3 regions of the Pseudoalteromonas sp. S8-8 genome follow, and region 2 is predicted to be linked to each of the others. Evidence: predicted binding sites of a transcription regulator. Region 2 holds the regulator's gene; each other region holds the start of a gene.

What was found. The regulator LexA, encoded in region 2, represses DNA repair genes until DNA is damaged. The targets are predictions, from matches to a motif close to TACTGTATNNNNATACAGTA.
Region 1: L659_RS0112595 (exonuclease domain-containing protein) is a predicted target of LexA. The motif match lies at 1,593-1,612, and genes of this name have one in related genera.
Region 3: dinB (DNA polymerase IV) is a predicted target of LexA. The motif match lies at 2,176-2,195, and genes of this name have one in related genera.

The regions. Positions count from the first base shown of each region.
Region 1 covers NZ_AUTR01000037.1:69,533-73,828, forward strand. The annotation lists gene L659_RS0112585 (SapC family protein) at 1-564, shown strand, start outside; gene L659_RS0112590 (DUF6445 family protein) at 557-1,276, shown strand; partial or broken gene L659_RS1000000123925 (protein phosphatase) at 1,315-1,494, opposite strand; gene L659_RS0112595 (exonuclease domain-containing protein) at 1,624-3,786, shown strand.
Region 2 covers NZ_AUTR01000067.1:47,154-51,449, forward strand. The annotation lists gene ctaD (cytochrome c oxidase subunit I) at 1-696, opposite strand, end outside; gene coxB (cytochrome c oxidase subunit II) at 696-1,838, opposite strand; gene lexA (transcriptional repressor LexA) at 2,322-2,939, opposite strand; gene L659_RS0120235 (PaaI family thioesterase) at 3,107-3,547, shown strand; gene L659_RS0120240 (hypothetical protein) at 3,548-3,928, opposite strand; gene L659_RS0120245 (membrane protein) at 4,242-4,296, shown strand, end outside.
Region 3 covers NZ_AUTR01000023.1:84,010-88,305, reverse strand. The annotation lists gene L659_RS0107170 (aldo/keto reductase) at 32-1,084, opposite strand; gene L659_RS0107165 (acyl-CoA thioesterase) at 1,094-1,528, opposite strand; gene dinB (DNA polymerase IV) at 2,208-3,260, shown strand; gene L659_RS0107150 (M17 family metallopeptidase) at 3,390-4,296, shown strand, end outside.

The DNA.
Region 1 (4,296 bases), on a different contig from region 2:
ACACTCAATGCTTTATTAGGCTTTGAGCAACATGAGAACTTGTTTTATCAGAACTCGCAGTGGCAGGGCGTGTATTTACCGCTTCAATTACAGCGTCAGCCATTTTTTGTTGGTGATACTCATGCGCAGCAAACTCAATACCCTGTGTGTATTAATTTAAATAGCCCAGCAGTCGTTAATAATCGAGCGCAAAGCCAGAATAATTTAGAACCAATTTATACCCAAAGCGCAGAAGAAAGTAGCTATTTCAAACAAATAAAGCAGTGTTTAGGGCATTTACTACAGGGCGAAATAGACAATAAAAAGTTAATTGATACCTTGTTACAGCATGATCTACTGCAGCCATTATCGCTTGAGGTAACGTTTCAGAACAGTCAAAAAACAAAGTTAAACGGCCTATACACTATTAACCAAGAAAGACTCGCACAACTTAATAGTGATCAAATTACGCTTTTACATCAAAGCGCTTTATTACCCGCTATTTATACTGTTATAACCTCACTTGGCCAAATATACCCATTGATAGAGCGTAAAAATGCAGTGCTTAATTTAGCCGATGATTGATTTTAAACTAAACGAAAATACGGCGTTACACATACATACTGTAGGGGAAGAGAAAACCCCAATTATTGTTATTGATGATTTTGTAAATAATGTAGATGCGCTTATTAATTTTGCTGTGTTTTCTCAAAGTGCTAGAGAATCGTTTTGCGCACAAGAAAGTGATTTTTACCCAGGAGTAAGAAAAGCAGCACCGCTTAGTTATATCGAGCGGTTAAAAGCGCTTGCGCCAATTATTAATTCGCACTTTGATATGGCGGATAAAAGCGAGTTTGATGTAATTCTTTCTGCTTTTTCAATTGCATGCACTGAGCCTGATAAGCTCAGGCCAATACAAATGCTCCCTCATTTTGATACACCTAATATGAATCAACTTGCTATGGTGCACTTTTTATGTGATGAAACTCATGGTGGCACTTCATTTTATAAGCATAAATCCTTAGGGTATGAACGTATAACAAAAGAGCGGCTTATGCTTTATAGGCAAGCTATTAAGCAACAAGCCATGGCGCAAAAGCTTCATAAAAATCCACAATATATAAATGGAAGTACAACTTTGTTTGAGCAAGTTTACAGAGTAGAGGCAAAGCTAAATCGCGCAGTTATATACCCAAGTAACTTATTGCATTCCGGTAATATAAACGCGTCTAATGGTTATGCCTGCGACCCAGTTAATGGGCGTTTAACTATTAGTAGCTTTGCTGTTTTACGCTAGCTTTTTTATTACCGACTAAAACTCTCAAAGTACTCTTTTTACAGCTCTATAGTGAGTGCTTTAGGGCGAATGCCTTGTACTAGGTTGTATACCTCTTCTTATGTGTAACCTGTCGAATTTAAAATAAGTGCAGCGACCAACCCTGTGCCGCAGGTGCCACCTTTGCAATGTATGGCAATGGTTTGTTTTTGTTGTATGGCTTGTAATATGTCGCTTTTTACATTTAGTGCTTATTGACTCTACATTATTTTGATATGGCAACTATAAGCATTACCGATTACAAGTTTAAGATTGAATAATAAGCATAAATACTAGATACTGTTTTTATATACAGTTATGGCGATATTATGAAAAAAGAATTACCAGCAAAATACTATTTAGCGCATTTTAGAGAGCTTATTGAGTTTGTAACTAGTAAATGTATGCATTTACTTGAGCCTAAACATAGTGAATTTATTAGTAAAATTAACCAGCTAGATGAACAAAGCCAGTGCATGTTGGCGCGTGTGTACTCGCGAAAGCCTTATTTGGTGCAGGCGCAATCGCTTAATTATGAAGAAATAACATCACCGCATCAGGCTATTTATACGCTTAAAAAAGCCGATATTTTATTTGAGCCAAACGAGCAGCATTATTCGCAGCTTTTAGCGCACTTAACCAAACCTTCTTTGGTTGAGTTGCTAAGTAATTACGACGAGCAAATAAGCTTTAAAAAGAGCGCCGGTAAAGGCGCGCTGGTGGATATTGCGCGTGAGTTTTTTAAAGCATGCCCACAAGAGCTTGCGCCACTTTATAGCCAGTATGTAATTAATAACCGCAGTGATTACTACGAGTATTTTGAGTTTTTATTTGCAGGCAAACTAAGCAGCGGCGATGTAAATCATCAAAATCGTTTTGTAATGCGAGACTTAGGCTTAACCGCTACACGCGAAGGGCACAGTGAGAGCTTGTCACGCTTTGAAACACTTGAAGAAGCGCAATCAAACTATTTACTAAACCGTTACCGGTTAGCATTTAAAAACATTACAGATGAGAGCGACTATGCTGCTTTAGCGTCGCAGGTTTTAGTGCAAGCTACACATGGTGCCATTGCCGTTGTATTAAAAAATAAATTATTAGTTAGGCTTTATAGGCAGCTAAAAGCAGTTGATAGCGAACTTGCTTTTAGCTTACTAGAAGGGTGCGCGGATGATAGCGAAGCACAAGAAATTCAAATAAGAGAGCAATACAGGCTTGGCAATAAAGAGTGGGTAAAAGCTCGATTAGAAGCCATTATCGAAAACCCGCTCACTGATGATTTACTGTATTTTGCTGACGATTTTTTAATGCGTAAGTTTAATAAAAAAACACGTTCTCGTTTAAGTGCCATGCTTGCCGATACTCAGTGCGTGCTAGAAATAGATGAACTGTACCGAGGTGAAGTAGAGCAGGGCGTAAACGATTATTATACTCGCCAAGGTATGCAGGTATTTAATACCGAAAACACGCTTTGGCAAAGTTTGTTTGGTTTGGTATTTTGGCATGAGCTATTTGTGGAGTCGCCTTATCCGCCATGCAATGAGTTTGATATTTATCCGCAAGTATTAAGGCTTGGTAATTTTTATGAAGCGCAGCAAATACAGATAAATGAGCGCTTAGCAAAGTGCCAAACGTCGCAAGCATTGCTTAATTTAGTATGCAAAAATGCAGCGCAATACTTTGATCAACCTAACGGTTTGTTTAGGTGGCGCAGCAATTTATTAGAGCCACTAGAAACGCTTATTTTAAACAGCCCACTTGAGGCATTAATTACTCATTTAACGGCTATGAGCAAACATTATTTACAGCTAAAAGACGGCTACCCCGACTTAATGGTAATTAATAATGGCCAAGTACATTTTGAAGAGGTAAAAGCCCCAGGTGATAAGCTTAGGCGCAACCAACTTACCACCATAGATAATTTAAAAAATGTGGGCTTTACGGTACATATTGCCGCAGTTAAGTGGTTTGTAGACCCAAACCGTATTTACAGCGTAGTTGATATAGAAACCACGGGCGGCTTAAAAGGCGGTAACCGTATTACCGAAATAGGCCTTGTAAAAGTACAGCACGGTAAAGTAATTGATACTTGGACTAGCTTAGTTAACCCCGAGCGCCATATACCTGGATTTATAACGTCACTAACTGGTATTAGCGACAGCATGGTTTATAACGCGCCCGTATTTGCAGAGGTTGTAAAGCCACTAATTGATAAACTAGCAGGCAGTATTTTTGTAGCCCATAACGTTAATTTTGACTATGGCTTTATTAAAAAAGAATGCGAGATGGCAGGGCACTTTTTTAAAATGCCAAAAATGTGCACCGTGGTTGAGTCGCGCAAAGCGTTTAAAGGCTTAAAGTCGTATTCGCTTGGTAACCTTAGTACGCATTTTAATTTAAACTTAACCAGCCATCACCGCGCATTGGCCGATGCAACTGCCACTGCCGAGCTGTTATTGCTGATCCAAAATAGTGAAACGCTAACGCCGTAGGGTATTAGCTTACCTTTAAGTATTTGAAATTTAGTTAATAAGTGGTTTTATTGTAATTTTTTAATTTATTTTTGGAATAAAGTGTTTTTGTAAATCGTCTTCTTTATGTCAATCCGACAAACTAGAGGACAAAACAATGACTAAATTAAATAAAATTGTAAGCGTAATGATGTTAAGCGGTGTGTGTACTTTTACAGGTGCAGTGCACGCCGCTGATATTGAAATATCTCAGTCTACGTCGGCGCAGCAACAAACATCTACATCTATTGCGCTTTCACAAAACGGTTTAACAGCCAGTGGTAGCAATGATACAAACGCATCTAGCGATACACAAGTAACGGCTGATGACTCGCAAAATACAGATTCAACGGCAAATAATACACAAACTCCATCGCAAGAAAGCAGCGAGGCCGCAGAGCCTGCAAATTCATTAGTGGCCTCTGGCAGCTCATCTTTAAATAACGCATTGAACGCATCGGCATCGTCTTTAAATACCACAGGCAATACCAC
Region 2 (4,296 bases):
ATACTTATCGGTAAGTACCATAGTGACAGCGCCTGCAAGCACTGGCATTACCGCTATTAATAAAAAGGCAGTAATTAACCACGTCCATACAAATAAGGGCAACTTCATCCATGTCATGCCAGGGGCACGTAAGTTCACTATGGTTACAATCACATTGATTGCGCCCATTATTGAGCTAATCCCCATAATATGTACGGCAAATACAAACAATGCAGTATTATCATTACTGTATGTTGTAGACAGTGGTGCATAAAAAGTCCAACCAAATGCAGGACCCCCACCAGGCATAAATAATGATGCCAATAGGATTAAAAACGCAAACGGTAAAATCCAAAAGCTCCAGTTATTCATTCTTGGCAATGCCATATCTGGCGCGCCAATCATGAGTGGTATCATCCAGTTAGCAAGGCCTGTAAAGGCCGGCATAACCGCACCAAACACCATAATTAAACCATGCACGGTGGTCATTTGATTAAAAAAGTGAGGATCGACCAACTGTAAACCTGGTTGAAATAATTCAGCTCTGATCACCATGGCCATTCCACCACCAATTAAGAACATGGTCAGCGAAAAAATTAAATATAAACTACCTATATCTTTATGATTAGTTGTGTAAAGCCAGCGTTTAAAACCTTTAGCTGGGTGATGAGCATGATGAGCTTCATTGGCGTTAGGTTGTTCTACTATGCTACTCATTAGTTCGCCTCCACTTTGGCATCAAGTGCTGCCTGTATTTGACTCGGTTGAATAACATCACCCGTATCATTACCCCACACATTACGTTTATAAGTAATAACCGCTGCTAATTGCTTTATAGATAACTGTTTGGCAAATGCTTGCATTGCCGTACCGGGTCGCCCATGGATAACTACATCAATGTGATCTTTTATATCGCCAAGCACTATAGGGCTGCCTTTAAGTGCAGGAAATACACCCGGTAACCCCATGCCAGTAGGCTGATGACATGCAGCACAATTGGCCATATATACTTGTTCGCCTAAAGTCATTAATTCTTCTTTTGGGAGGGTTTTATCAAGTAATGCGGCATCTGCTAATGCTGCTTTTTGTTTAGCTTGCTTTGCATCTGCAAGCCACGTTTTAAAATCAGCCTCAGATTTAGCGACCACCACAACAGGCATAAAGCCATGATCTTTACCACACAACTCAGCACATTGGCCTCGGTAAGTACCTTCTTCGTTTATGTTCGTCCATGTTTCGTTTATAAAGCCGGGATTCGCATCTTTTTTAACTGCAAAATCAGGTACCCACCAAGAGTGAATAACATCGTCAGAAGTCATTAAAAATCGTACTTTTTGATTTATTGGCAGTACAAGAGGCTTATCAACCTCAAGTAAGTAGTTAGGATTTTTATCTGCAAGGTTCGCGATTTCATCTTGCGGGGTAGATAAAATAGAGTAGAACTCTACATCTTCACCCATATATTCATAATGCCATTTCCATTGCGAGCCTGTAATTTTAATAGTGAGATCAGCTTTGCTGGCATCTTCCATTGCAATTAGGGTTTTAGTGGCTGGTACTGCCATAGCAATTAAAATAACAAACGGGATTGCAGTCCAAAGTATTTCTACTTTAGTGCTTTCGTGAAATTGGGCAGGTACAGCCCCTTTAGATTTGCGGTGATGAATAAGTGCCCAAAACATAATTGCGAACACTATCACCCCAATCACACAACATATTATAAATATGGTCATGTGCAGCTGATATACATTATTGCTTATATCGGTTACGCCTTTGCGCATATTGTATTGGCTGTTAGCCAAAACTGGGTGCGAAAAAACACATAATATAAGCCACAAGGTAGAGGTCAGTTTACCCATGTGACGGCTCCTTTGATGCTATTGCGAATGCAAAGCGAAGAGGCATACGGCTTAAACGCCAATTCGTTATTTTTATTTTTTTAGTCAATCTCATTTAATATTGATTGGTTTTGCTGCGCCAACAACGGGTTTGTGTATATTGTGTGTTCTCAAAACTAAAAAGCTGTGAGTTATTATTAGCTCAGCACATTAATAATTAGCTAAAAAATGAACAACAAGCAAGTTTTAGTATAAAAAACAATCAGGTGATATTGAGTAATTAATAAAAAATCAGTAACCAACTAGGTAACAGGAAGTTCAAAAGATGAGCAAAACAAAGGGGTTTAACGCATTCGGAGGGGGAAAATATAAGTGCAAAAAAGTTTACAGCTTAAATTGTCAGTGAGCTATTTATGCCCTATTTTTAGTGCGAATTTAAAACAGAAAATGCGTACTAATTAGTACGCATTTATAAAACTGCTTGTTTAAAAGCTATTTTTAAAGTCACATCCAATCAGCGTTTCTTATAACGCCAACGGCTAAGCCTTCAATATTAAAAGACTCATTCTCAAGATCTACTTCAATAGATTCAAAATCGTCGTTTTCAGCATGAAGTAATACTTTACGACCCGCTTTCTCAAGACGTTTTACAGTTACGTCTTCGTCTAGGCGGGCAACAACAACTTGCCCATTTTCAGCGGTTTGAGTACGATGTACAGCAAGTAAATCACCATCCATAATACCAATATCTTTCATGCTCATACCGTTAACGCGTAGTAAAAAATCTGCAGCCGGTTTAAACATTAATGGATCGATTTTGCAGTGACTTTCAACGTGCTCTTGCGCCAAGATAGGTGAACCAGCAGCAACACGCCCTATAAGCGGTAAACCTAATTGTTCTGGCTCTTCTTCTTCAATTAACTGAATACCACGGCTTGCACCTGGTTTCATTTTAATTGCGCCTTTTTTAGCAAGTGCTTTTAAATGTTCTTCAGCAGCATTGGCACTTTTAAAACCTAATGTTTGCGCTATTTCAGCACGTGTAGGAGGCATACCAGTGTCTTTAATAAAAACTTTAATTAGTTCGAGTATTTGAGCTTGGCGGTTCGTTAATGGTCGCATACAACTGGTTTTCCATACAGTACATTTAACTGTGAGTATATACAGTTAAATAAAAATCGCAAATTTAAATTAAGCCTTAAAATAGCCAAAGTAATTTCACTTGTGTACATTTTAGGGATATAACTAAAGCTAGGTTTATAAATGATTAAAAAAGCAAAGGAGTCATTATGAGTATTTGGTACCAGCCCATCACTTTAGAGCTGTGCAAGCAGTTAGAACAAGGCATTGATGGCCAAGGAACATTAATGAAAACCATGGGAATAGAAGTCACTGAAATTGGTGATAATTACTTAGTAGCCACTATGCCGGCAATTCCTGAGCATCATAACCCAATGGGCATGGTTCACGGCGGTGCTAACGTTGTACTTGCCGAAACAGTTGCCAGCTATGCAGCTAACTTTGTTGTCGATTTTACAAAATTTTACTGCGTGGGGCAGGAAATTAGCGCAAGTCATTTAAAAGCATCTCGCAACGGCACTTTAACAGCAACGGCAAGAGCGTTTCATATTGGCAAACGTAGTTCAGTGTGGGAAATAAAAATTACAAATAGCCGCAATGAGCTGTGCTGCGTATCAAAAATGACCGCAGCAGTCGTAGAGCGAAGATAGTTACTTTTCGATTGGGTAAATTGTAATTTCCATACCCGCACCAATCGCAGATATACGTAGTAATGTATCTGCATCTAAGGCTTGATTAAAGCACTTAGGGGAAGTGCCCGATTCAAAACCAATATCAAACGTTCTACGTGAACAGCTTAACCATTGCTTTAGCGCGTTACGCGAACACGATTCAATAAGCTCACATATATGGTTTATTGCTTTGTCAGGCGTGTTTACTACACCTATTGCTTCAATACGCGCTAATTGACGGTATTCGTCTTTGTCATAATGTAAAATCGTCGCGACTTTTTTCAAGTCTGCCACTAGCAAACTAATATCTTGCTTTGATTCAAGCTCAAGATCTACATTTAAAAATTGAATTTCCGACATCGTTTCGTATTTATCCTCTAATAATTTCATTGCAAACTTTAACGCAGTTTTACCGTTATACCAAATCAACTATGCTCTATTAACCACTTTATATAGATATTTCGCAGCTTTTAAGTATTTTTTAGCGTTTAAAGCTAGCTGGATATCAAACACTCAGCTCAATTAAACAAATAATTCATGTTAGCAATTTAAGTGTAATCTTTTTTATTTTTAAATGATTACAGTAAGCTATAGTTTAAACTGCGACAAAATGTCGCAGTAACTAATCCCATTAATGTAATAAACTAGCCTCTAAAAATAATAAGACTAAAACATGAATAAAAAAATATTTAAGTATGCTCGCAAGTTACATAAATGGCTCGGTTATT
Region 3 (4,296 bases), on a different contig from region 2:
TTGTTCAAGGCTGCTTTTAACTGGTACATGCTTAATAAGGCATAGGATAGTTTTTAAATATAGTGTTAATCTCACTAAGAATTTCGTCGCTTAACGTGATGTTAAATGCATCAATATCTTCTTTCAATTGGGCTATGCTTGTTGCACCAATAATTGAAGAGGTTACGCCATCTACTTGGTTACACCATGCGAGTGCTAGTTGTGCTGGAGTAATATTGTTTGCATGAGCCAGCTCAACATACTGCTTAGTGGCTTGCTCTGCATTGGGTGTATCTCTAAAAATACCGTTGCGCTGCATGAAGGTCCAACGAGAGCCTTCTGGGCGAGCACCATTTAGGTATTTACCCGTTAATAAACCGGCCGCTAAAGGCGACCACGGTAAGTAGGCAATATCTTCGTGTACACATTGTTCTATTAAATACGGCCAGTCTTTAGCATGCGCTAAGCTAAACTCGTTTTGAATAGATACCATGCGCGGTAAGTTATGCTCTTTGGCCAAACTTAAAAACTGGCTTATACCCCATGGCGTATCGTCAGATAAACCGCAGTGTTTAATTTTACCTCCTTTAACACATTCATTAAGGCCTTCTAGAATATCAAGCATACTAGCTTGCTGCTCTTGTGTATTTACGTCGGTAAATTTAAGAGTGCCGGGCCATTGTCTGCCAAAGTGCGGGGTAGAGCGGTTTGGCCAATGCAGCTGATATAAATCAATGTAGTCGGTTTTAAGGCGCTTAAGTGAATCGTCTACGGCTTCTATTACTGTTTGGTGCGTAATATTGCCACCATCACGTACCCACGATAATCCATTGCCTGCAATTTTTGTAGCAAGTACCACATCGCTGCGCTTTTGCTGATTACGCGATAGCCAATTGCCAATAATTTCCTCAGTTTTACCATAGGTCTCTGGAGAGGGCGGTACTGCATACATTTCGGCTGTATCAATAAAGTTTACGCCTTGCTCTAACGCGTAGGCTATTTGTTCATCAGCATCGCTTTGAGTATTTTGTTTACCCCAAGTCATACTGCCTAAACATACTCTTGAAACGTTAATACCACTGCTGCCAAGTGGGCTGTATTGCATGAGAATTCCTTATTGCTCGTCTTGAGAGTAGCTAACTAACGCCGATAAAAGAGGCTCTGCAATGAGGGCTTTTTGGCCTGTTTCAAAATCAAACATAACCACTTTTGAAGTGCCTGTTGTTGTTATAGCGTTTTGTGCGTGACTAAATACGGTGTAATTCATAACAAATCGGTCTGTTTTTATATCAGAAATAGTAACACCGACTGTAAGCGTATCTGGGAATGTAACTGGGCGTTTATAACGAATGTTATTTTCGCTTATTACCGGGCCCACGCCATTAGGGCTTATTGTATCGAACAGATTTATTTTATTTAAGAAGTCGATTCGGGCTATTTCAAAGTAACGTAAATACACTACATTATTTACGTGTTGTAGTGCATCCATATCAGCCCACGCTACGGTGATGTCGGTATGGATAGGGTGCTGATCTTTAAACGTTTGCATTATTTATTGGCCCTTAATTTTAAAGTACTTAGATTATCAACATGGGGTTACGAGCTCAAGGTAATTAATGGCATGTTTTTTTATAAGATGATTGTACCTGTTTAATTTTAGGTCTACAGTTAAATTACACAGACAAACACAAAAACACACAAAGGTAAAAATATGCAGAATATAATTAATTGGTCCTTAGCTTGTTTAGTTTTTATAGCCTCTTTTACCTGTTACGCAATGGGTAACGAATCAGGCGCTATTATTTTAATGTTAGCGGGGTTTTTTTTCGAGGTTATGTTTTGGTTGCGCGGTTATAAAGAGCAAGAAGGTAATAAGCGCTTTTTTTAATCGCTAACTAGGGCCTGTTGACCTTTCAGGATTAAAATTTGTTCAATCTAGGGGCTATTTAATCGCGGCGCGAGGTTTGTGACCTAGTGGGCTAAGTAAAAACCGAGCAACAAAGAGTAAATTGCCCCTAGGCAGAACCCTTCGGGCAGCGTATGTTTGGCATTTGTGCTACGTTATCGCCTATTTATGGGGAATAACCACACTACATAGGCTCTGCCTTTCCTAAATACCAAACATACTGCTGCAAATTTAACCTCGAAAGATAAACAGGCCCTAGGCTTGCTTATCACATTTGATTCTATAATAATGACTGTATAAATAACCAGTTATTGTTGTGGTGATGAAGAAGTTTATTCACATAGACATGGATTGCTTTTATGCAGCAGTAGAAATGCGAGATAATCCAAAACTTGCATGTGTACCGCTTGCTATTGGAGGCAATAGCCGACGAGGCGTGCTCTCAACCGCTAACTACATAGCTAGAGAATATGGCGTACGATCGGCTATGTCGAACTATCATGCTAAACAATTATGCCCCGATTTAGTTATTGTCCCTGGGCGCATGGCTGTATACAAAGAAGCTTCAAATCAAATACGTGAAGTATTTAGCCGCTACACAGACTTAGTTGAGCCTCTTTCTTTAGACGAAGCCTACCTAGATGTAACAGACAGCACTGCTTGTAAAGGCAGTGCCACACTTATTGCACAGCAAATAAGAGCCGATATTTACAATGCCACAGGGCTCACTGCATCAGCAGGTATTGCACCGATTAAATTTATTGCCAAAATAGCCAGCGACGAAAAAAAACCGAATGGTCAATTTGTCGTTTTGCCTCATGAGGTCGATGACTTTTTAGCGCAATTACCGCTGGGGAAAATTCCGGGGGTGGGTAAAGTAACGCTCGAAAAGCTAAATTTAAAAGGCTTATATACCGGCAAGGATGTTCGTGAAAAAGGCGTTAACTGGATGCAGCAACATGTGGGTAATTTTGGTGTGTCGCTTTATCAAAAATGTGCAGGTGAATATGTTGGTAAAGTATCAACAGATCGCATCAGAAAGTCGCTGAGTGTTGAGCATACCTACGAATACAATAAAACAAGTTTGCAAGAGTGCTTAGATGAGCTGCCAAAATTGTTAGACGAATTAGTTTTAAGACTTAATAAACAGCAATTACAAAACCGTATTAATAAGCTGAGTGTTAAAGTGAAGTTTGCAAATTTTGTAGTAACCTCAGCCGATCAGGCATACCACGAGCTAAACACAGAAATATTTATTCAACTCCTTACTAAGGCTTATCAACGAGGGCTACAACAACCTGTAAGATTACTTGGCATAGGCGTTGGCATTAAAAGCGAGCCAGAACAAAACTTTCAACTTAGTATTCTCGATTAAGCTGTAAAGCCTGTAACCCCAAGTTGCCATTTATTGGCAACTTGTATAATTAGCTCATCGCACCTTGCTGGTCTTCAATATTTAAATCGACGATAATAGGGGCTTATGTTTTCTAACAGGACTTTATTTATGGCATACCCTCAAGCGGTTAGTGCAAGCCTTGAATGTACATCTCATGATGCGCTTATTATTATTAGTGATGACTTTTCTCAATTACCAAATAACTCATTACGTGATGCTATTTTAGACCAAGCAAAAGTTGATTCTCGTATTGGTAAACAAGTTACTTTATTAGTGATTGAAAACAAACGCGTTGTACTTGCGCCAACGGGTCCGTTAAATAGAGATTACGACGATGTTCGCCGTTATTTTGATGCTGCTAAATTAGCAATTAACGAAGCAAAAGCGTCGGGTAGTGTTAATCCTGCATTATTTTTACCAAATTTAAATGGCGATAGCCGTTATCAGCATGCTTTAGAAGTTGCTTATTTAGGCGCTTGCCAAGCCTTATGGCAGCCATTAGAAGCGCGTGAATATCACGGTGAAAGTATTGAACCTATTACTCAAATTGGTTTAGTTGGCGCAAGCGAGCAAACAATTAAAGCTGTTAATGCAATTGCTGCAGGCCAATATGCCGCGCGTGACTTATGTGGCACTGAACCTGAGCGTATGGCTCCACCACGTTTTGCTGATTACTGCGTTGACTTATTTAAAGGCTCAAACATTGCGGTTGACGTAATTGATGATATTGCAGCTATTGATAAAAACTACCCAATGCTAAGCACTGTTGCTCGTGCATCGTATGCAGTTGAGCGCCATCACCCACGTGTTGTTAAGCTTGAATATGTACCAGAGGGCGAAATTACTCGCACACTTATGTTTGTAGGTAAGGGTCTTGTATACGATACAGGCGGCGCCGATTTAAAAGTTGGCGGGCACATGGCAGGCATGAGCCGCGATAAAGGCGGCGCTGCTTCTGTTGCGGGCTTTATGAAAGCCGTTGCGGATTATCAGCCTAAAGGCGTTAAAGTGGTAT